2 regions of the Peribacillus sp. RS7 genome follow, and region 2 is predicted to be linked to the other one. Evidence: predicted binding sites of a transcription regulator. Region 2 holds the regulator's gene; the other holds the start of a gene.

Region 1 (11,867 bases), 2.7 Mb from region 2:
TCACAAAACCTTTATCGTGTTCATTCATTACAAATCCTTTTAAACCATCTCGGATTGCATCATTAAAATGAGCGATTCCAGGCATTTTAAAAGCATTCTTTTGATTTGCTTTCAGCTCTTGGGCCAAGGGGGTATCCATATCCCATCCTTCGCCCAAAACAATGAGGGTCGGATCAATTTCTGCCAGTGTTTTTTTCACTTCATTCATCGTTTCCACATCATGGATCCCCATTAAATCGAAACGGAAACCATCAAGGTTAAATTCCTTCGCCCAATAGGTTACGGATTCAACAATGAATTTTCGCATCATTTTATTTTCAGATGCGGTATCATTTCCTACACCAGTTCCATTAGATAAGGTACCGTCGCCGTTATAGCGAAAAAAGTAGGTCGGAACGAGTTTATGGAAGTTTGAATCTTCCACTGAATAAACGTGATTGTATACAACATCCATGATTACTCGTAAACCGTGATCATGTAAGCCTTGAATCATTTCCTTTAACTCCCGAATCCTGACTTTTGGTTGATACGGATCAATGGAATAAGAGCCTTCGGGAGCGTTATAATTCTGTGGATCATAGCCCCAGTTATATTGTGGTTCATTCAATTTCATTTCATTAACTGTAGCAAAATCGAATATTGGAATAAACTGCACATGGGTTACACCCAGATCCTTAATATGATCAAGACCCGTCTTCGCTCCTTCTGGACCTTTTGTTCCCGTTTCAATTACTCCTAAGAATTTACCTTTATGATGGATTCCACTTTCAGGATGAATCGACAAATCCCGTGTATGCAATTCATAAATGATTATGTCCTCAGCCTTATCGAGAGGTGGTTTATCCCGTGTCCACTTTTCAGGGTTCGTGTCTGTTAAATCTACCACGACCCCTTTATTTCCATTTACCGTAACTGCACGAACATAGGGATCCACGGCTTCACTCCAAATTTCGCCAATTTTCACTTTGTATGTATAAATCAACCCATCCTGATCACCGGCCAGTTCAATGGTCCAGGTTCCCTTTTCCGAACGATCCATCTGAACCTCCATTCCATCTGAATCCTCGCAACGTTTATAAGTAACTAGCTTAGCTTCAGATGCAAGAGGTGCCCATAACCTGAATGCCGTTTTATCTTTAAGGTAGGAATTTCCTAAATCTTTTCCTTCATAGAAATACTGTGCATCCAATTCTGCCGGATTTACTGGATTAATACTCGGAATTGGCAGGGATTCGGCCTGGTTTTCCGTTTCTTTATCCTCCGGTTTGCGATTATTTGTATTTTCCTCTTCAAAATAAGAAAGTGAATCTTTAATAGGTCATTCCTCCATTGAAATTCCCATTTTATAACAGGATTTTTTTATATTTATAATCAAGGGTGAATCTTCCCTTATGCTATGATTCCACAGATATTACCCTTCAAAACATCTGATTATGTTGAAAATTCAGAAATCTATTATTGGATTTATTTAGTTTAAATAACCAAATGCAACATAATCATTCACGTTACTGACTGGACCTTTTTTGTCCTTTTGAATCCCCATACCTAAAAAAGAAAAAAATGCCTCCATAACAGTTTTACGGTCTTGGAGGCATTTCTAGTACTCTTTATGGTGTTTTAATAATTTTCACAGAAGTATCTTCAACTATTGCAGTGAAGTTTTTAACGTCAGGTTGCTCAAAGATAAAGTCAGTGATCCCGTCTTCGAGTTGTTCTTGAAGTACCCGGCGGAGCGGTCTCGCCCCGAAAGTTGGATGATACCCGAGTTCAATCAGTTTTTGTTTTGCTTCAGGAGTTACACTTAAAGTTAAACCATTTGCAGCAAGTGTTTCGTCAAGCTCTTCAATCATGATATCAACGATTTGCAGAAGATCTTCTTTCTTCAATGCCGAAAATTCAATGATGCTATCGAATCTGTTCAAGAATTCCGGTTTGAAGAAATTGCCCAATGATTGGAGGATTGAAGCCTCTTCTACAGCAGTACTTGTACCGAATCCCATTACTTTTTGTTTTTCTCCGACTCCAGCGTTACTCGTCATGATGATCACGGTATCTTTAAAAGCTACGGTCCGGCCTTGACTGTCCGTTAACCGGCCATCTTCCATGATTTGCAGGAACATATGCATTACATCTGGATGAGCTTTTTCTATTTCATCCAATAAGATAATACTGTAAGGTTTGCGGCGAACTTTTTCAGTCAATTGCCCTGCTTCCTCATGGCCTACGTATCCAGGCGGAGAACCGATTAATTTAGAAACACTATGTTTCTCCATGAATTCACTCATGTCAAGACGAATCATCGCTTCCTTGTCCCCGAACAATTCCTCAGCAAGAGTTTTCGCCAATTCGGTTTTACCGACACCTGTTGGACCTACGAAAAGGAAAGAACCGGTTGGACGGTTTTTGGATTTTAATCCGGCACGGCTCCTTCGGACGGCTTTAGAAACCTTTTTGACAGCCTCTTCCTGCCCGATGACTTTTTTCATTAGTTCGTCTTGTAGATGAACCATTCTTCCCTGCTCATCTTCTTGCAGCTTGCCTACAGGTATACCAGTCTTTTGTTCGATGATTTTTTGAATGTCCTCAACGGAAACGGTTGGCTTAATAGTATTTTCTCCAGCCTGCAAAGATTTTTCCAGTCTTTCTTCTTCATCACGAAGGACGGCAGCCTTTTCGTAGGCTTCTTCTTTTAAGGCCATTTCTTTTTCTTTATAGATTTGCGCCAAGCGCTCTTTCATATTTTCTACCTGGCCGTCTTCTATGGTCAAGTTCAATTTGGAACCCGCTTCATCCATCAAGTCTATTGCCTTGTCCGGCAAGAAACGATCTTGAATGTAACGGTTCGAGAGTTCAACAGCCGCTTTTAGCGCTTCTTCACTATATGTGACTCCATGATAGGATTCATAACTATCTTTTAAACCCTGTAAGATGACCAATGCCTCAGCTGTTGTCGGCTCATTAACCTGTACAGGCTGGAAGCGTCTTTCAAGAGCACCATCTTTTTCAATTTTCCTATATTCGGATAAAGTGGTGGCTCCGACAAGCTGAAGTTCGCCACGTGCAAGTGCTGGTTTCAAGATATTTCCTGCATCCATTGATCCTTCGGCTGAACCCGCCCCAACCAGTTGATGAATTTCATCGATGAATAAAATGACATTTTTTCTTTCCTGTAATTCACTGATCAATTGCTTCATTCGTTCTTCGAATTGACCTCTAATTCCAGTATTCGAAACAAGGGACGCGACATCAAGCATATATACCAGCTTATTACGTAATTTACCAGGCACTGAACCCTCAGCAATGGCTAAAGCCAGACCTTCAGCTATGGCTGTTTTACCGACTCCAGGTTCACCAATTAAAACTGGATTATTTTTATTGCGTCTATTAAGGACTTCGATGACACGTTTGATTTCTTCATCTCTTCCGATTACCGGATCAATAAGTCCTGCTTTAGCTACATCAGTCAGATTACGGCCATACTCTTCAAGCAAACCTTCACCCTCGTCTTGTTCGAAGGAATCCGGTTTAGGAACTTCATTATAATTAAATGGATTGAATGAGTTTAGGGATCCGTTATACGGGAATTTCCCTGAATCCATTCCCCCCATTGCTGCACCCAGTTTATTTCGCTCTTCTTTATAACAAGTGGAGCACAGTTTCACATCATGCTCCTGACCATTCATATTTAGATGAACTTGAATATTAGCTTGGTTTACATGGCATTTTTCACAAAACATGTAGTACTCCTCCTTTAAAAATATTAAACTCAATTAAATCTTTGACCTTCTTTGACTTTCTGACTTTATTATACATTGACCTTCTTTGACTTTCAATAATTTTGTCTGTGAATTTTTTTGGAAACAAATTATAAATTCCCTCCAATTAGTTTGCTAATCATATTAAACTATCCATTTATAGTCAAATAAAAAGATTCTATGCATCTAGCATTTTCAATTATTATTGATTACCCATTTCAGCACGCACATAACCAATAAACCACCACTCACTTACTCTTTTTGAAAGAAAAAACTTACGTTAAACAATCATCTGTCTCATCAATTCTTATTTTTTAAAACAAAAAAAGAGACTTCATTAAGTCTCTTAGTATTTTATATTAAGTTGATTTTCTTCTATTATATACGTTTGGCACCAATATACTTTGGCTTCCAATAACTATTATTTGTTTTGGCGTATGACACTCCTTTGGATGATGAAGAGTGTATGAATTCATTGTTCCCTATGTAAATAGCCACGTGTGTAGGTTTTTTCGCTTTGTTTGGCGCAAAAAACATTAAGTCACCTTTTTGTAAAGTCTTAACTTTCTTTCCTTTTTTATATATATCGGCAGCCGTCCTAGGTAAATTCTTACCAGCCTTTTGATATGAATATTTCACTAAGCCGGAGCAATCAAAACCTGAAGTAGAAATGCCACCCGTTTTATATTTTGTACCTAATTCACTTTTTGCCACTTTAATCGCTTTAGTATGATATGAAGCAGCTTCAACTTGTTCCCCTGTAAAAGATACGGTTCCAAGCATAATAGCCAATGACAATCCGACGACAATTTTCTTAAACAAATTATTTACCCCCTGATGTGATTTGCTAAACCTAATATACTAGAAAAGGCATATCATTCGCATCACAGGATCTTTACAATTATGTTACATTTAGTAGATATAGGAAGAATGACCATATAAAAGATAAAAATAAGTCGAAACAGGCATCCTTCATTCACCTTATTGTCAAAGCAATTTTACTTTTCCTCATAGAAAAAACAGTAGTAAGAAAACCACTGTCCAGTTTAACGACAAAAGGAGTTTCGGAATGCTCTCACCCCGAACCATGATTTAAATGAAAATTTTATTATCCTTCATGTTTTTTTACTTGATTATACGTATGGAACCCTCTCTAGATTGAAGAAATTTGCGACACTCCTGCCGAATAACTGGCTAGCCGAGACCCCACAGGCGCTTGCGGCGAGGAGGCTCGGCAGACAGTCGGCGGAAAGGGAGCGGATTTCTGAAATCAACTGAAACTTTATTTAAAAGAAAACAATGAAAGTAAACTGGTTCTTCTCCAATTTGTCTATAGTCTGAACAGCGGTAAGAAAGCCACTGTCAAAATTCTTTTGAGAAAAATGGAAGAAATAACTTTACCCCACGTTTATTAAAAGGTAAAAACTTCATATCTGCAATTAAATGACTTATGTATCCTAAAACACAAGTAGTTAAAATCCCATCAATCCCCATGAATTCTTCGAATTGAAAGGCAATGATGCCAAAGAAGACGATTCCGGCAATCGAATGGGTGTAACTTCTATGCGGTGTAAAGGATGCTAGGATAATATAGACGCCCAACAGCCATAACCAGTTTTCCTGCCAAGATAATCCCCCGCCTAATACAGCTAACCCAGTCAGGGTCAGCATATGCCTTTGTGTAATGAAAGATGAAATAATGATGATTCCGATTCCTGCCCCTACTCCAATCCACTTTTCAGTTTCAGAACCTTCCAAAACACAATAAAGGATCATTAAAACCCCAATCGTTTGTGCTAACGTTCGGATAAACTTATGTGAAAAGGTAATCCTATTACTTAACTTTCCATCAATATCCATATCGGGCATAAGGCCTGAAACGCCCCCAATCCCAACCAAGAATAAAGTGGTGGTTGGATCTGTTTGAAGTGTGTTAGCCGTCAAGAATCCAACCGATGCCCCTAATGCCATGTGTGCTGTACCGTTCACTGTCTCTCTCCTGTCCCTCTAAGAAGTAATCTCGCTCCTAAGAAACGAATGTTTGTTCGAATCCCTGCATTCTAACTATACAATATTTTTGAAGGAATTTCTTTAATTCTTTTAAAAAACCCTATTAATCATTATTACAGCACAAATAGAACCTAATGATTTTAGGTTCTTAGGACTCGATTGTTTTTGAAACAGTGATCTCCTCCGTAACGGGACATTGGATATTTAATATATAGACGGATGCTGGGTAAGCGTATTTAGCCTTTGATTGCTTAATTGTAAAGTAAATCTCAAAATAAGCGTGTAAAGATCTGTTCTCAAGATCTTTACGCGCTTTTATTGTACTACCTTTTTATATAACCTCTTTTAACTTTTCTCCAGCTTCACCTTACTCCACTTCGCTATGTTTAATATATAAATGTGAAAATTTGAATGACCGAGCACCTTTTGCCCTTACACCTAGTCCCACTTCTGCATACCATAATCATATAGTTTCATTAATTGTATTGTCTTCTAGAATAAGATGGTTAAACCCAAATAGACGAGATGACTTAAATGGGAATTTATCAAAGCTGATTAAGTTTGAAGTTATGTTGAATCAAAAATAGCTGTTAACAATTTTTGATTATGGAGGAATAATTAAATGTTACAAAAAATCCAAGTCAGGTTAGGTTTAAAAGAGGATTTACCAAAGCTAAATCTTGGTGAATTTGGCTACTGTTTGGACACAAAGGAGTTATACATTGGTTCGTCAGAAAAAGAAAAGAAATTAATTATTATCGTTAGTAGTCAAAACCCTTCTCCAAATGATACATCAAACGGCGAAAACATAAAGATCGATAAAAATAGTATTTTAATATTTGAAGATACTGATTTAAGAAAATTATTAGCCAAAATAGGGAACACCGGTACAACAAATGAATTGTTAACTGTATCAGGATTAATTAATATACTATCTGGGAAACACAATACTGGAAATTTGGACGAACTGTTAAATATAACAGAATTTAAAAATTCTAAGGAATCAAAGATCTTTGAAGATCACAAACTTGGGACTTATCACAATGCCAGTAAAGACTCAAACAATAAATCAGATGGCAAATCTTTTAAGGCCGGAGTTCCTTTACCTGGATTGGAAGATGTTGATGTTTCCACATCAACACCGTCAGAAGATAATTTTTTGAAGTTTCAAGATGCAAATTTGACGCCTGTTGTAGGTTCAATGATTAGCAACAATCAAGCAATTTACACAGTTGAGCTGCAAAGGTGGGGAATAACCCAAGGATCTTTTGGAAAACCTCCCTACACAGAAGAACAATGGCAAATCGCATACAATAACATACTAGGATTTAATAATGCACTTAAGTTTGCAAATGAAAATGGATTAACAAGAATTGTTGTTCCTTTTGGCACATATAGTTTCTGTTATACCAACCTTAGTGGCGCAGCTGAAATATACGCTATGGTAAACACTCCAATTAAATTATATAGTAACCAAACACTGGATTTAAACGGATCTATCTTTGAGGTGATGTATGACTCCATTAATAAAAACCCCTATGATAAGTCTCCATTATCTACCCCGGCATGGAAGTTAAGTGGGGAATTAATTCGGATCGATAATGTTTCAAATGTACAAGTGATAAACGGAACAATATTGGGTGATATCCCTAATAGGAGCTTTTCTGACGGGGGTAATGGTTTTAATTCAGAAAAAGGAATGGAGCAAACCTACGGCATAAAAATAGAGTCTGGTGCAAATTTCATAACTATTGAAAATATAGATGTCTCTATGTTTATGGGAGATGGAATAACGATAGGGTCCTATCCAACCAAAACAGGTAAATGGAATCTTAATCCATCAGACACAAAAGCCTATCCCGGATATGTTGATACTACAGGTAAAGTTGTTCAAACTCTCGCAGGAGCTTATCTAACTAATAAATTTCCGGTCATACAAGGGGAACATAAACAACTGCAAATGAGAACAAGTGGCGGATATACAAGAATACCCCTTATTGAAAACAAAACATTTGAATACATCTTTTATAATTCAAAAGATATGGTAATAGCTAGAAAGAAAGCAGTTTACCTACAAATTGTTACAGTACCTCTTGACACTTCTTATATAAGATTACAATTTATTAATGAAAAAACTGGTCTTCCTAGCATTCAAATTTCGTATTCTATAACAAAGCCTCAGGCACATCATGTTAAAATTTTTGGATGTACCATACACAATAATCATAGAGGCGGCATTAGTGGCGGAGCGGACTTTACCTATATATCCTATAATAAGATTTTCCACAACGGTATGGATTCAGGGTTGAACATCCCTCTGTTCCCTGATTCAACCAGGTACGCGATAAACTTTGAAGACAGCTACAGTAACTATGTAATAATAGAGAACAACCATATATTTTCAGGGTTTAATGGAATACTGATGGGTGTTTATCACGGCAGAATTGTAGGTAACATATTAAGTGAAATTGGTGGTGTTGTTGTTTACAATAACGCAAATATGATTATAGATAGTAATGTGTTTTATGAGAGTAGTGGGTTACAAATAACCAACTCTGTAGCTACTCAAGAAAGAAATGTTCTTTTCACTAATAATACAATCAACTCATCTGCTATGACAGTCATAGCAACAGGAGTTAAAACAAGGGTTAGACTTATTAATAATGTTATAAATATAGACTCATTGATTTCATCAGGTAACATAGAGTTAGTTGGAAATAACATAAAAAGCTACACAGGGTCCTCTTATACTGGATACTCGAATATAACGATTGATAATATAAAAAAATGTACGGGTAATACGTTTGAAGATTTCAATTATGGTTCACATTACAGGGTATCTGTGATGAAACCAAAAGATTCTACAAGTTATGTAAGCGATAATGTGTTTAAGTCCGTTTCTTTTAATTCAAACAATCTAGCTAATGATATTGAATTCCATAATTCTAAGTTTTATAATTGTTCAGTTACTAGCCAGATCGTAGATGCAACTCTTTCACACAGCATTTTATTCAATAATTGCCTTTTTCAAGATAGTAACGTAATATCAGGCGGTCAATATGTCAATAACACATCAATTGGAGGAATAACTGGAAAAACAATTTTCAACAACTGTAAAATAAACTTTACTTCAAACTATGCTAGTACTTATTTAATGGGAATTAGCGACAATGTAAAAATTACTAGTTATCCGGAAGGCATCATTCCTAGAAATTATGAATTAATCATCATTAACTCCGAGTTAATACACAAATCAACTACTGTTACTACTTTAATGAAATATTACAACTTAGATACCAACTTCGATATTAATAATTACAAAAAGGTTAAAATAGAAAACTCTAAAATACGAGTCTCGGACATTACAAAACTCAGGTTATTTTTAAGTACAAATCCTAACATCTATACGAACTCTGCAACAATTAAGAATACCACTTATGAAGGTTTTAATGGATTCCCTCCCCCAGCAAATGGAAGCTTGGAAATCTATAATCCACTATACGTATCCAGTAGTTCAGCAATACCCACATCAGGGTTATTTGTTGTAGGTCAAAAAGTAGAAAACACTAACCCGGTTGCTGGGGGATTTCTAGGTTGGGTTTGTATTATAGCTGGATATGCCAATGCAAACCCATGGACGGCTAATAAAGCATACAAGATTAACGCTTTTGTTCATTCAAATAACAAAGTCTATAAAGCTACAGTAGCAGGAACATCAGGAACTGTTGCACCTACGCATACAACAGGAAAATCTATAGACGGAGGAGTAACTTGGGAGTATGTAGGGGCCTTAGCTGAGTTTAAGACATATGGTGTAATTTCAAATTAAAAAACTATCACATTTCCCTTCTATTACGAGGCTTTTTGAAAGAATGTGTCCGACTTGGAATGAAAAATACAGGTAATAAAAAGAATTATGAATTCAAGAAGACCATTGTAGATCTTGATTACTCGAGTTTTTCAGAAGAGAGTATTTAGTATACCTTATCTGAAGTAACGATTTAAAGAATTCACCCCTATTATTGCTTAAAGGGAAGAATTTGTTTAGTTAGATCTTTGTTTGCAATTTGATACGACAAGTAAAAATGACTGACAATGGCTTCTTCTTGGAAATTTCTAATTTTCCTCTTTTTCGGTAAACAATGTAAGGTTTGTCTCTTCTGCTTAATTCAAAGTTTCGTTCTGTATAACGACTATTTTTAAACAAAAGGGTTTCGACTAAGTCTAATCATGTTCAACGCTTAATGAACAAAATGACTACATCATTCACTGAAGGATAAATACCGTCCTTATCCATCTAATTATTTTCCGTATTTTGACAGAAGGGTGATGTTGGTAGTTTTCAAATTGTAAACAACTTCAAATAATTCATCAAGTGTTGTATTTTCAGTAAACTAAATATTTTATAAATACTATTTGGATTGTTATATAAAATATTTTCATTATCAACGGTGAGCTTTAATAAATAACTCCTAAATTAATAATTTCCAAGACTTGATTAGTGCCCCTCTTACTCTTAGCCTCCATATAACCATCTACATTAATATTGTAAGGAGTGAACTCAATACAATGATCGTTTGAGTTCTGATCCTCGAAAATAGACATCACCAAGATAGATCTACATTTTGATTTTTAATACTGTCCAATACTGCTTTTAACGCTTCAACATTTCATTCGGTATGTACTTTAATGCCAGTCTAATTTTTAATCCAGGTTGATATGTTTCGGAAAATTTTTATTATTTTTATCTAGGTAACTTGATTCTTAAGCCTTAACCTAAACTTTTGATAAATACTTTTAGCTGGTACAATAAATAGATTTTTTTCGTATTTATTCATTGCAGTAAACCACATAGATAAAAAATATAGGATAGAAAATCCTAAAATTTTCACAAATAAAACTAACCATATATTTGTTAGAAGTACTTTATTAATAGTGGCCCCATAAATTATACTTAAAATAAGTGGGAAACTCATAAAAAGTATATTAATCCAAAACTTTGGTATATTTAATTTGATTTTTTTCCAATAATAATAATTTATTATTATTATATTTCCTAAAGTGAATGAGATTCCTGTGGCAATTGCACAACCGATAACTCCCCAAACTTGAACAAAGATGATACTAATAATCACATTTGAGATTGCAATAAAAATGTTAACTATTGATTTAAAACCTTGCATATTTTTGGCTTGAAGTATGACCCCTCCCATTCCCTGAATAAGAGAGACTATCATGGGTACCAAAATAACAAGAGCAACTATATATGATACCTGATACTCTTTTCCAACCCATAAATTTATAAACTCTTGCCCAAATACAATAAATCCACTTAAAGCAAAAGATATGATTATATATTGAACTCTACCTATTCTTATAAAAAGATTGGACAATTCATTATTAGAAGCTCCCTTAATTACCATTCCAGATACACGAGATAAAAAAACATTTGATATTGCTGAAGAAAAGCCTGAGAAGTAACCAGTAAAAGAAGCCCCAATAGCATAAACGGATACAGCTACTGTTCCGCTATATATCCCAAGAATTACTTGGTCGGTTGAAGTATATAGTTGACTGATGATTAAATTCAAAAAAATATAAGACGAAAAAACAATAATTTCTTTAAATAATTTGGAATCGAATTTCCCGAAAGATATTTTAATTTTCAGAGTTTTAAAACAATAATACATATTAAGTGCAATAAACAATAAATTTAACAATGTCGTTACAATTGCCATAGCTATGGAGCCATAACCCATTAATAGCAGGGGTAATATGAGGAGTGGGCTTATAATGGATGAAACGATCACAATTAGTTTTTGAAAGATAAACTTTTCATGAGCCAATACTATTACACTAAAAACACCTAGCCCAATTCCTGTAGAAATGTTAAATACCATTATGCTCATTAATAATTTAAGTTTGTGTATCTCTTCTATATTTAATGAGCTAGAAAAAAACAAATCTGTATTTAATATCAATAAAATCCCTAAAATTAAGGCTATTAAACCTAAAGTTAAATAAATTTTTAAAAACAAGCCATATAAATTAAAGCATCCTTCTTCATCATTTAATGCTTTATATTTAGCGGTATATCTAATT
Region 2 (11,867 bases):
GGGATGACGTCAAATCATCATGCCCCTTATGACCTGGGCTACACACGTGCTACAATGGATGGTACAAAGGGCTGCAAACCTGCGAAGGTAAGCGAATCCCATAAAGCCATTCTCAGTTCGGATTGTAGGCTGCAACTCGCCTACATGAAGCCGGAATCGCTAGTAATCGCGGATCAGCATGCCGCGGTGAATACGTTCCCGGGCCTTGTACACACCGCCCGTCACACCACGAGAGTTTGTAACACCCGAAGTCGGTGAGGTAACCTTTATGGAGCCAGCCGCCTAAGGTGGGACAGATGATTGGGGTGAAGTCGTAACAAGGTAGCCGTATCGGAAGGTGCGGCTGGATCACCTCCTTTCTAAGGATAATTACGAGAGCGCTTTTGTTTTGTTCAGTTTTGAATGAGTAATTCATTCAGATAGGAAAGAAAAGCATCACGATGTGATGGATTCTTTCTGCTTTGTTCCTTGAAAACTAGATAATAGATAGAAGGCAATTAATTTTTTTCAAAGCATCTGTAAGATCTTTTTAACGGTTAAGTTAGAAAGGGCGCACGGTGGATGCCTTGGCACTAGGAGCCGATGAAGGACGGGACTAACACCGATATGCTTCGGGGAGCTGTAAGTAAGCTTTGATCCGGAGATTTCCGAATGGGGAAACCCACTGTTCGTAATGGAACAGTATCTTTACCTGAATACATAGGGTACTGAAGGCAGACCCGGGGAACTGAAACATCTAAGTACCCGGAGGAAGAGAAAGCAAATGCGATTTCCTGAGTAGCGGCGAGCGAAACGGAATTAGCCCAAACCAAGAGGCTTTCCTCTTGGGGTTGTAGGACACTCAACATGGAGTTACAAAGGAACGGGGTAAATGAAGTGACCTGGAAAGGTCCGTCAAAGAAGGTAAAAACCCTGTAGTTGAAACTTCGTTCCCTCCTGAGTGGATCCTGAGTACGGCGGGACACGAGAAATCCCGTCGGAAGCAGGGAGGACCATCTCCCAAGGCTAAATACTCCCTAGTGACCGATAGTGAACCAGTACCGTGAGGGAAAGGTGAAAAGCACCCCGGAAGGGGAGTGAAATAGATCCTGAAACCGTGTGCCTACAAGTAGTCAAAGCCCGTTAATGGGTAATGGCGTGCCTTTTGTAGAATGAACCGGCGAGTTACGATTTCATGCGAGGTTAAGTTGATAAGACGGAGCCGCAGCGAAAGCGAGTCTGAATAGGGCGAATGAGTATGAGGTCGTAGACCCGAAACCAGGTGATCTACCCATGTCCAGGGTGAAGTTCAGGTAACACTGAATGGAGGCCCGAACCCACGCACGTTGAAAAGTGCGGGGATGAGGTGTGGGTAGCGGAGAAATTCCAATCGAACCTGGAGATAGCTGGTTCTCTCCGAAATAGCTTTAGGGCTAGCCTCAAGATGAGAGTATTGGAGGTAGAGCACTGATTGGACTAGGGGCCCCCAACGGGTTACCGAATTCAGTCAAACTCCGAATGCCAAATACTTATTCTTGGGAGTCAGACTGCGAGTGATAAGATCCGTAGTCGAAAGGGAAACAGCCCAGACCACCAGCTAAGGTCCCAAAGTATACGTTAAGTGGAAAAGGATGTGGAGTTGCTTAGACAACCAGGATGTTGGCTCAGAAGCAGCCACCATTTAAAGAGTGCGTAATAGCTCACTGGTCGAGTGACTCCGCGCCGAAAATGTACCGGGGCTAAACGTATCACCGAAGCTGTGGATTGACACCATTAGGTGTCGATGGTAGGAGAGCGTTCTAAGGGCGTTGAAGTCAGACCGGAAGGACTGGTGGAGCGCTTAGAAGTGAGAATGCCGGTATGAGTAGCGAAAGAAGGGTGAGAATCCCTTCCACCGAATGCCTAAGGTTTCCTGAGGAAGGCTCGTCCGCTCAGGGTTAGTCGGGACCTAAGCCGAGGCCGAAAGGCGTAGGCGATGGACAACAGGTTGATATTCCTGTACCACCTATACATCGTTTGAACGATGGGGGGACGCAGAAGGATAGGGTAAGCGCGCTGTTGGATATGCGCGTCCAAGCAGTTAGGCCGGAAACGAGGCAAATCCCGTTTCCATTAAGGCGGAGCTGTGATGGCGAGGGAAATATAGTACCGAAGTTCCTGATTCCACGCTGCCAAGAAAAGCCTCTAGTGAGATGTAAGGTGCCCGTACCGCAAACCGACACAGGTAGGCGAGGAGAGAATCCTAAGGTGTGCGAGAGAACTCTCGTTAAGGAACTCGGCAAAATGACCCCGTAACTTCGGGAGAAGGGGTGCTTTTTAGGGTGAATAGCCCGGAAAAGCCGCAGTGAATAGGCCCAGGCGACTGTTTAGCAAAAACACAGGTCTCTGCGAAGCCGCAAGGCGAAGTATAGGGGCTGACACCTGCCCGGTGCTGGAAGGTTAAGGGGAGAGGTTAGCGCAAGCGAAGCTTTGAACCGAAGCCCCAGTAAACGGCGGCCGTAACTATAACGGTCCTAAGGTAGCGAAATTCCTTGTCGGGTAAGTTCCGACCCGCACGAAAGGTGTAACGATCTGGGCACTGTCTCAACGAGAGACTCGGTGAAATTATAGTACCTGTGAAGATGCAGGTTACCCGCGACAGGACGGAAAGACCCCGTGGAGCTTTACTGCAGCCTGATATTGAATTTTGGTACAGCTTGTACAGGATAGGTAGGAGCCTGAGAAGCCGGAGCGCTAGCTTCGGTGGAGGCGTTGGTGGGATACTACCCTGGCTGTATTGAAATTCTAACCCGCGCCCCTTATCGGGGTGGGAGACAGTGTCAGGTGGGCAGTTTGACTGGGGCGGTCGCCTCCTAAAGAGTAACGGAGGCGCCCAAAGGTTCCCTCAGAATGGTTGGAAATCATTCGTAGAGTGTAAAGGCACAAGGGAGCTTGACTGCGAGACCTACAAGTCGAGCAGGGACGAAAGTCGGGCTTAGTGATCCGGTGGTTCCGCATGGAAGGGCCATCGCTCAACGGATAAAAGCTACCCCGGGGATAACAGGCTTATCTCCCCCAAGAGTCCACATCGACGGGGAGGTTTGGCACCTCGATGTCGGCTCATCGCATCCTGGGGCTGTAGTCGGTCCCAAGGGTTGGGCTGTTCGCCCATTAAAGCGGTACGCGAGCTGGGTTCAGAACGTCGTGAGACAGTTCGGTCCCTATCCGTCGCGGGCGCAGGAAATTTGAGAGGAGCTGTCCTTAGTACGAGAGGACCGGGATGGACGCACCGCTGGTGTACCAGTTGTCTTGCCAAAGGCATAGCTGGGTAGCTACGTGCGGACGGGATAAGTGCTGAAAGCATCTAAGCATGAAGCCCCCCTCAAGATGAGATTTCCCATGGCGCAAGCTAGTAAGATCCCTGAAAGATGATCAGGTTGATAGGTCAGAGGTGGAAGCGTGGCGACATGTGGAGCTGACTGATACTAATAGATCGAGGACTTAACCAACGCTTTTTAAAAAATGAAATACCTTCTTATTATCTAGTTTTGAAGGAACAACGTTCCTTTATTGTTTGGTGGCGATAGCGAAGAGGTCACACCCGTTCCCATTCCGAACACGGCAGTTAAGCTCTTCAGCGCCGATGGTAGTTGGGGGTTTCCCCCTGTGAGAGTAGGACGCCGCCAAGCAGTTATATATGGAGGATTAGCTCAGCTGGGAGAGCATCTGCCTTACAAGCAGAGGGTCGGCGGTTCGATCCCGTCATCCTCCACCATTTTACACCTGCCGGTGTAGCTCAACTGGTAGAGCAACTGACTTGTAATCAGTAGGTTGGGGGTTCAAGTCCTCTTGCCGGCACCATCTTCATACAAGCTTAATATAGCATATATAAATAGTTTATATGAGCCATTAGCTCAGTTGGTAGAGCATCTGACTTTTAATCAGAGGGTCGAAGGTTCGAATCCTTCATGGCTCACCATTTTATTATGCGGGTGTGGCGGAATTGGCAGACGCACCAGACTTAGGATCTGGCGCCGCAAGGCGTGGGGGTTCAAGTCCCTTCACCCGCATGTTTGCGGAAGTAGTTCAGTGGTAGAATACAACCTTGCCAAGGTTGGGGTCGCGGGTTCGAATCCCGTCTTCCGCTCCACTATTTATTTATGCCGGGGTGGCGGAACTGGCAGACGCACAGGACTTAAAATCCTGCGGTAGGTGACTACCGTACCGGTTCGATTCCGGTCCTCGGCACCATCTTAATATGCGCCCGTAGCTCAATTGGATAGAGCATCTGACTACGAATCAGAAGGTTGTAGGTTCGACTCCCGCCGGGCGCACCATATTTTTTTCGGGAAGTAGCTCAGCTTGGTAGAGCACTTGGTTTGGGACCAAGGGGTCGCAGGTTCGAATCCTGTCTTCCCGACCATGATTTTTTTGGGGCCTTAGCTCAGCTGGGAGAGCGCCTGCCTTGCACGCAGGAGGTCAGCGGTTCGATCCCGCTAGGCTCCACCAAAAAAAACTTGACAAGCTCAAATGGCTTTGATATGATTAGAAAGTTGATTCTTTAAAAGGATCAAATTGCTCTTTGAAAACTGAACAAAACAAAGCGCCAACGTTAAATTTTAAGTGAGCACACACTATCAAAAAAGCAAAATGAGCAAGTCAAACATTTCTTCGGAGAGTTTGATCCTGGCTCAGGACGAACGCTGGCGGCGTGCCTAATACATGCAAGTCGAGCGAATCGATGGGAGCTTGCTCCCTGAGATTAGCGGCGGACGGGTGAGTAACACGTGGGCAACCTGCCTATAAGACTGGGATAACTTCGGGAAACCGGAGCTAATACCGGATACGTTCTTTTCTCGCATGAGAGAAGATGGAAAGACGGTTTCGGCTGTCACTTATAGATGGGCCCGCGGCGCATTAGCTAGTTGGTGAGGTAATGGCTCACCAAGGCGACGATGCGTAGCCGACCTGAGAGGGTGATCGGCCACACTGGGACTGAGACACGGCCCAGACTCCTACGGGAGGCAGCAGTAGGGAATCTTCCGCAATGGACGAAAGTCTGACGGAGCAACGCCGCGTGAACGAAGAAGGCCTTCGGGTCGTAAAGTTCTGTTGTTAGGGAAGAACAAGTACCAGAGTAACTGCTGGTACCTTGACGGTACCTAACCAGAAAGCCACGGCTAACTACGTGCCAGCAGCCGCGGTAATACGTAGGTGGCAAGCGTTGTCCGGAATTATTGGGCGTAAAGCGCGCGCAGGTGGTTCTTTAAGTCTGATGTGAAAGCCCACGGCTCAACCGTGGAGGGTCATTGGAAACTGGGGGACTTGAGTGCAGAAGAGGAAAGTGGAATTCCAAGTGTAGCGGTGAAATGCGTAGAGATTTGGAGGAACACCAGTGGCGAAGGCGACTTTCTGGTCTGTAACTGACACTGAGGCGCGAAAGCGTGGGGAGCAAACAGGATTAGATACCCTGGTAGTCCACGCCGTAAACGATGAGTGCTAAGTGTTAGAGGGTTTCCGCCCTTTAGTGCTGCAGCTAACGCATTAAGCACTCCGCCTGGGGAGTACGGCCGCAAGGCTGAAACTCAAAGGAATTGACGGGGGCCCGCACAAGCGGTGGAGCATGTGGTTTAATTCGAAGCAACGCGAAGAACCTTACCAGGTCTTGACATCCTCTGACAACCCTAGAGATAGGGCTTTCCCCTTCGGGGGACAGAGTGACAGGTGGTGCATGGTTGTCGTCAGCTCGTGTCGTGAGATGTTGGGTTAAGTCCCGCAACGAGCGCAACCCTTGATCTTAGTTGCCAGCATTCAGTTGGGCACTCTAAGGTGACTGCCGGTGACAAACCGGAGGAAGGTGGGGATGACGTCAAATCATCATGCCCCTTATGACCTGGGCTACACACGTGCTACAATGGATGGTACAAAGGGCTGCAAACCTGCGAAGGTAAGCGAATCCCATAAAGCCATTCTCAGTTCGGATTGTAGGCTGCAACTCGCCTACATGAAGCCGGAATCGCTAGTAATCGCGGATCAGCATGCCGCGGTGAATACGTTCCCGGGCCTTGTACACACCGCCCGTCACACCACGAGAGTTTGTAACACCCGAAGTCGGTGAGGTAACCTTTATGGAGCCAGCCGCCTAAGGTGGGACAGATGATTGGGGTGAAGTCGTAACAAGGTAGCCGTATCGGAAGGTGCGGCTGGATCACCTCCTTTCTAAGGATAATTACGAGAGCGCTTTTGTTTTGTTCAGTTTTGAATGAGTAATTCATTCAGATAGGAAAGAAAAGCATCACGATGTGATGGATTCTTTCTGCTTTGTTCCTTGAAAACTAGATAATAGATAGAAGGCAATTAATTTTTTTCAAAGCATCTGTAAGATCTTTTTAACGGTTAAGTTAGAAAGGGCGCACGGTGGATGCCTTGGCACTAGGAGCCGATGAAGGACGGGACTAACACCGATATGCTTCGGGGAGCTGTAAGTAAGCTTTGATCCGGAGATTTCCGAATGGGGAAACCCACTGTTCGTAATGGAACAGTATCTTTACCTGAATACATAGGGTACTGAAGGCAGACCCGGGGAACTGAAACATCTAAGTACCCGGAGGAAGAGAAAGCAAATGCGATTTCCTGAGTAGCGGCGAGCGAAACGGAATTAGCCCAAACCAAGAGGCTTGCCTCTTGGGGTTGTAGGACACTCAACATGGAGTTACAAAGGAACGGGGTAAATGAAGTGACCTGGAAAGGTCCGTCAAAGAAGGTAAAAACCCTGTAGTTGAAACTTCGTTCCCTCCTGAGTGGATCCTGAGTACGGCGGGACACGAGAAATCCCGTCGGAAGCAGGGAGGACCATCTCCCAAGGCTAAATACTCCCTAGTGACCGATAGTGAACCAGTACCGTGAGGGAAAGGTGAAAAGCACCCCGGAAGGGGAGTGAAATAGATCCTGAAACCGTGTGCCTACAAGTAGTCAAAGCCCGTTAATGGGTAATGGCGTGCCTTTTGTAGAATGAACCGGCGAGTTACGATTTCATGCGAGGTTAAGTTGATAAGACGGAGCCGCAGCGAAAGCGAGTCTGAATAGGGCGAATGAGTATGAGGTCGTAGACCCGAAACCAGGTGATCTACCCATGTCCAGGGTGAAGTTCAGGTAACACTGAATGGAGGCCCGAACCCACGCACGTTGAAAAGTGCGGGGATGAGGTGTGGGTAGCGGAGAAATTCCAATCGAACCTGGAGATAGCTGGTTCTCTCCGAAATAGCTTTAGGGCTAGCCTCAAGATGAGAGTATTGGAGGTAGAGCACTGATTGGACTAGGGGCCCCCAACGGGTTACCGAATTCAGTCAAACTCCGAATGCCAAATACTTATTCTTGGGAGTCAGACTGCGAGTGATAAGATCCGTAGTCGAAAGGGAAACAGCCCAGACCACCAGCTAAGGTCCCAAAGTATACGTTAAGTGGAAAAGGATGTGGAGTTGCTTAGACAACCAGGATGTTGGCTCAGAAGCAGCCACCATTTAAAGAGTGCGTAATAGCTCACTGGTCGAGTGACTCCGCGCCGAAAATGTACCGGGGCTAAACGTATCACCGAAGCTGTGGATTGACACCATTAGGTGTCGATGGTAGGAGAGCGTTCTAAGGGCGTTGAAGTCAGACCGGAAGGACTGGTGGAGCGCTTAGAAGTGAGAATGCCGGTATGAGTAGCGAAAGAAGGGTGAGAATCCCTTCCACCGAATGCCTAAGGTTTCCTGAGGAAGGCTCGTCCGCTCAGGGTTAGTCGGGACCTAAGCCGAGGCCGAAAGGCGTAGGCGATGGACAACAGGTTGATATTCCTGTACCACCTATACATCGTTTGAACGATGGGGGGACGCAGAAGGATAGGGTAAGCGCGCTGTTGGATATGCGCGTCCAAGCAGTTAGGCCGGAAACGAGGCAAATCCCGTTTCCATTAAGGCGGAGCTGTGATGGCGAGGGAAATATAGTACCGAAGTTCCTGATTCCACGCTGCCAAGAAAAGCCTCTAGTGAGATGTAAGGTGCCCGTACCGCAAACCGACACAGGTAGGCGAGGAGAGAATCCTAAGGTGTGCGAGAGAACTCTCGTTAAGGAACTCGGCAAAATGACCCCGTAACTTCGGGAGAAGGGGTGCTTTTTAGGGTGAATAGCCCGGAAAAGCCGCAGTGAATAGGCCCAGGCGACTGTTTAGCAAAAACACAGGTCTCTGCGAAGCCGCAAGGCGAAGTATAGGGGCTGACACCTGCCCGGTGCTGGAAGGTTAAGGGGAGAGGTTAGCGCAAGCGAAGCTTTGAACCGAAGCCCCAGTAAACGGCGGCCGTAACTATAACGGTCCTAAGGTAGCGAAATTCCTTGTCGGGTAAGTTCCGACCCGCACGAAAGGTGTAACGATCTGGGCACTGTCTCAACGAGAGACTCGGTGAAATTATAGTACCTGTGAAGATGCAGGTTACCCGCGACAGGACGGAAAGACCCCGTGGAGCTTTACTGCAGCCTGATATTGAATTTTGGTACAGCTTGTACAGGATAGGTAGGAGCCTGAGAAGCCGGAGCGCTAGCTTCGGTGGAGGCGTTGGTGGGATACTACCCTGGCTGTATTGAAATTCTAACCCGCGCCCCTTATCGGGGTGGGAGACAGTGTCAGGTGGGCAGTTTGACTGGGGCGGTCGCCTCCTAAAGAGTAACGGAGGCGCCCAAAGGTTCCCTCAGAATGGTTGGAAATCATTCGTAGAGTGTAAAGGCACAAGGGAGCTTGACTGCGAGACCTACAAGTCGAGCAGGGACGAAAGTCGGGCTTAGTGATCCGGTGGTTCCGCATGGAAGGGCCATCGCTCAACGGATAAAAGCTACCCCGGGGATAACAGGCTTATCTCCCCCAAGAGTCCACATCGACGGGGAGGTTTGGCACCTCGATGTCGGCTCATCGCATCCTGGGGCTGTAGTCGGTCCCAAGGGTTGGGCTGTTCGCCCATTAAAGCGGTACGCGAGCTGGGTTCAGAACGTCGTGAGACAGTTCGGTCCCTATCCGTCGCGGGCGCAGGAAATTTGAGAGGAGCTGTCCTTAGTACGAGAGGACCGGGATGGACGCACCGCTGGTGTACCAGTTGTCTTGCCAAAGGCATAGCTGGGTAGCTACGTGCGGACGGGATAAGTGCTGAAAGCATCTAAGCATGAAGCCCCCCTCAAGATGAGATTTCCCATGGCGCAAGCTAGTAAGATCCCTGAAAGATGATCAGGTTGATAGGTCAGAGGTGGAAGCGTGGCGACATGTGGAGCTGACTGATACTAATAGATCGAGGACTTAACCAACGCTTTTTAAAAAATGAAATACCTTCTTATTATCTAGTTTTGAAGGAACAACGTTCCTTTATTGTTTGGTGGCGATAGCGAAGAGGTCACACCCGTTCCCATTCCGAACACGGCAGTTAAGCTCTTCAGCGCCGATGGTAGTTGGGGGTTTCCCCCTGTGAGAGTAGGACGCCGCCAAGCCATATCTAAGATCAGCCATTCTGGCTGGTCTTTTTTAATATTCTAATTAACGAATAGGTTTTTTATCTCCAGGGTCAGCATAGGGCTGGATCTATTTGTTGGTTAAAATACCATTAGAGGGAACGGACGAGCTGGAGAAAAAGGTTGAATTTAGGTGAAGGAGCTTTGAGGAGAAGAAAAAATTGCAGGTTTTGCATTTATCTTTTCAGGGTATTTATGTAAGATATTTCAACTTTAATGTTCAATGGGGTATGTAACTACATATAATTTGGAGAAAATGGATAATACAGAAAGAAAGTGCGTTTAAGTTGCAAAATGCATTTTTCCTTGTATAATAATAGTCAAATATAGTCAAAGTCAGAATGGAGGAGGCTGAGTGAGAAACATATCTGATGTTATCGAAACTTATTTGAAGCAAGTGCTGGAAATAAGTCAAAAAGATATCTTAGAGATTAAAAGAAGTGAAATAGCAGATAAATTTCAGTGTGTTCCTTCTCAAATCAATTACGTAATCAATACCCGGTTTACAATCGAGAGAGGTTATGTTGTAGAGAGTAAGCGTGGAGGCGGCGGTTATATACGCATCATGAAAGTGGAATCACAGGATTCCGTGCAACTTATTAACCAATTATTATCGCTTATTGGCTCTAGGGTAACTCAATCGATGGCTGAAGGAGTAATTTCCCGGCTGATGAATGAGGAAGTCATTAATGAAAGAGAAGCAAAGATTATGATGAGTGTCATAGATAGATCGGTGATTTATATCGACCTACCTGACCGCGATGAGCTTAGGGCAAGAATTTTAACTGCGATGCTTACGACTTTAAAATATAAATGAAACTGGCAGAGGTGATGAACGTTGATTTGCCAAGAATGTCATCAAAGGCCTGCTACCCTACACTTCACCAAAATCATCAATGGAAAAAAGACTGAAGTCATGATTTGTGAGAAATGTGCTCAGGAAAAAGGTGAGATGTTCATGGATGCAGGGGGACCTGGTTTTTCAATAAATAATTTATTAGCAGGATTGTTGAATATGGAGTCGAATATTCAACAGACAAAGGCAAATGCATTACCCAAATCGGAAGAGAGGCGTTGCCCGAATTGTCATCGTTCCTATAAAGAATTTGTCCATATTGGTAAGTTTGGCTGTGCCGAATGTTATAAAACATTCAATGAACAGTTAAACCCTATTTTAAAAAGGGTTCATAGCGGCAATACAGCACATATAGGGAAAATTCCAAAAAGGATTGGTGGCACCATATATCTTCGAAAGCAAATTTTGGATTTGAAAGAAGTTTTAAAGACCCACATTATTCAAGAGGAGTTTGAGAAAGCGGCAGAGGTAAGAGATAAGGTTCGTTCCCTTGAAAAAAGGTATGATGCACAAGAGGGAGGCGAGGAATTATGAGCTTGGAAAAGTTTGTAGAAAACGCCTTGAGTTCCTGGATGAGTGCCGAAGGGCCGGAGATCGATATTGTATTGAGTTCCAGGATTCGATTGGCCAGGAATTTCAAAGACTTTACCTTCCCAACCTCCTTTTCTAACGAAGAAGCTAAAAAAATAATTGAATTGGTCAAAAAAAGAATTGAAGAGGAAGTTACTCGAGAGATTGGGAAGCTGGAACTTCTAGAGATTGACCAATTACAGCCACTGGAAAAGCGCGTTCTCGTTGAAAAACATTTAATCAGCCCTCATTTAGTTGAGGAATCAGCGAAAAGCGCATGTCTCCTTTCGGAAAATGAAGAAATCAGTATCATGATAAACGAAGAGGATCATCTCCGTATTCAGTGTTTAATGTCGGGGTTGCAGCTAAAGGAAACTTTAAAGATTGCAAATGTTCTTGACGATTGGATTGAAGAATCCATAGACTATGCATATGATGAAGAAAGAGGATACCTAACTAGTTGTCCAACTAATGTGGGAACAGGATTAAGGGCTTCAGTCATGATGCATCTGCCAGGCCTGGTCCTTACTCAGCAAATGAATAATATCATACCGGCTATCAACCAATTGGGGTTGGTGGTACGAGGGATTTATGGAGAGGGCAGTCAAGCGTTAGGGAATATCTTTCAAATCTCTAATCAAATCACTCTCGGAAAGTCGGAGAGGGATATCGTTGAAGATCTAACAAGTGTAGTGCAACAAATCATAGCCCAGGAACGGTCAGCGCGGGATGCATTAGCGAGGACTTCCCACATACAATTAGAAGATAGAGTTTTCCGTTCATATGGGATATTGTCCAATGCTCGAATCATCGAGACCAAGGAAGCTGCTACCTGTATCTCAGATGTTAGGCTAGGTATAGATCTTGGGTATATAAAAAATATTTCTAAAAGCATTCTAAATGAGTTGATGATTTTGACACAGTCGGGATTTTTACAAAAGTATGCAGGTGGCCC

The links. The regulator CtsR, encoded in region 2, represses protease genes until heat stress. The targets are predictions, from matches to a motif close to ATGGTCAATAAAGGTCAAACA.
Region 1: the regulator CtsR is predicted to act here: its motif matches at 3,776-3,796, upstream of ACDZ29_RS24375 (ATP-dependent Clp protease ATP-binding subunit).

The regions. Positions count from the first base shown of each region.
Region 1 covers NZ_CP168135.1:4,902,133-4,913,999, forward strand. The annotation lists partial or broken gene pulA (type I pullulanase) at 1-1,204, opposite strand, end outside; gene ACDZ29_RS24375 (ATP-dependent Clp protease ATP-binding subunit) at 1,608-3,737, opposite strand; gene ACDZ29_RS24380 (C40 family peptidase) at 4,134-4,577, opposite strand; gene ACDZ29_RS24385 (metal-dependent hydrolase) at 5,118-5,744, opposite strand; gene ACDZ29_RS24390 (hypothetical protein) at 6,388-9,594, shown strand; gene ACDZ29_RS24395 (oligosaccharide flippase family protein) at 10,514-11,867, opposite strand, start outside.
Region 2 covers NZ_CP168135.1:2,157,387-2,169,253, forward strand. The annotation lists rRNA gene ACDZ29_RS11000 (16S ribosomal RNA) at 1-359, shown strand, start outside; rRNA gene ACDZ29_RS11005 (23S ribosomal RNA) at 535-3,467, shown strand; rRNA gene rrf (5S ribosomal RNA) at 3,532-3,647, shown strand; tRNA gene ACDZ29_RS11015 (tRNA-Val) at 3,658-3,733, shown strand; tRNA gene ACDZ29_RS11020 (tRNA-Thr) at 3,744-3,819, shown strand; tRNA gene ACDZ29_RS11025 (tRNA-Lys) at 3,862-3,937, shown strand; tRNA gene ACDZ29_RS11030 (tRNA-Leu) at 3,947-4,028, shown strand; tRNA gene ACDZ29_RS11035 (tRNA-Gly) at 4,034-4,108, shown strand; tRNA gene ACDZ29_RS11040 (tRNA-Leu) at 4,121-4,209, shown strand; tRNA gene ACDZ29_RS11045 (tRNA-Arg) at 4,219-4,295, shown strand; tRNA gene ACDZ29_RS11050 (tRNA-Pro) at 4,305-4,381, shown strand; tRNA gene ACDZ29_RS11055 (tRNA-Ala) at 4,392-4,467, shown strand; rRNA gene ACDZ29_RS11060 (16S ribosomal RNA) at 4,627-6,177, shown strand; rRNA gene ACDZ29_RS11065 (23S ribosomal RNA) at 6,353-9,285, shown strand; rRNA gene rrf (5S ribosomal RNA) at 9,350-9,465, shown strand; gene ACDZ29_RS11075 (CtsR family transcriptional regulator) at 9,842-10,303, shown strand; gene ACDZ29_RS11080 (hypothetical protein) at 10,325-10,876, shown strand; gene ACDZ29_RS11085 (protein arginine kinase) at 10,873-11,867, shown strand, end outside.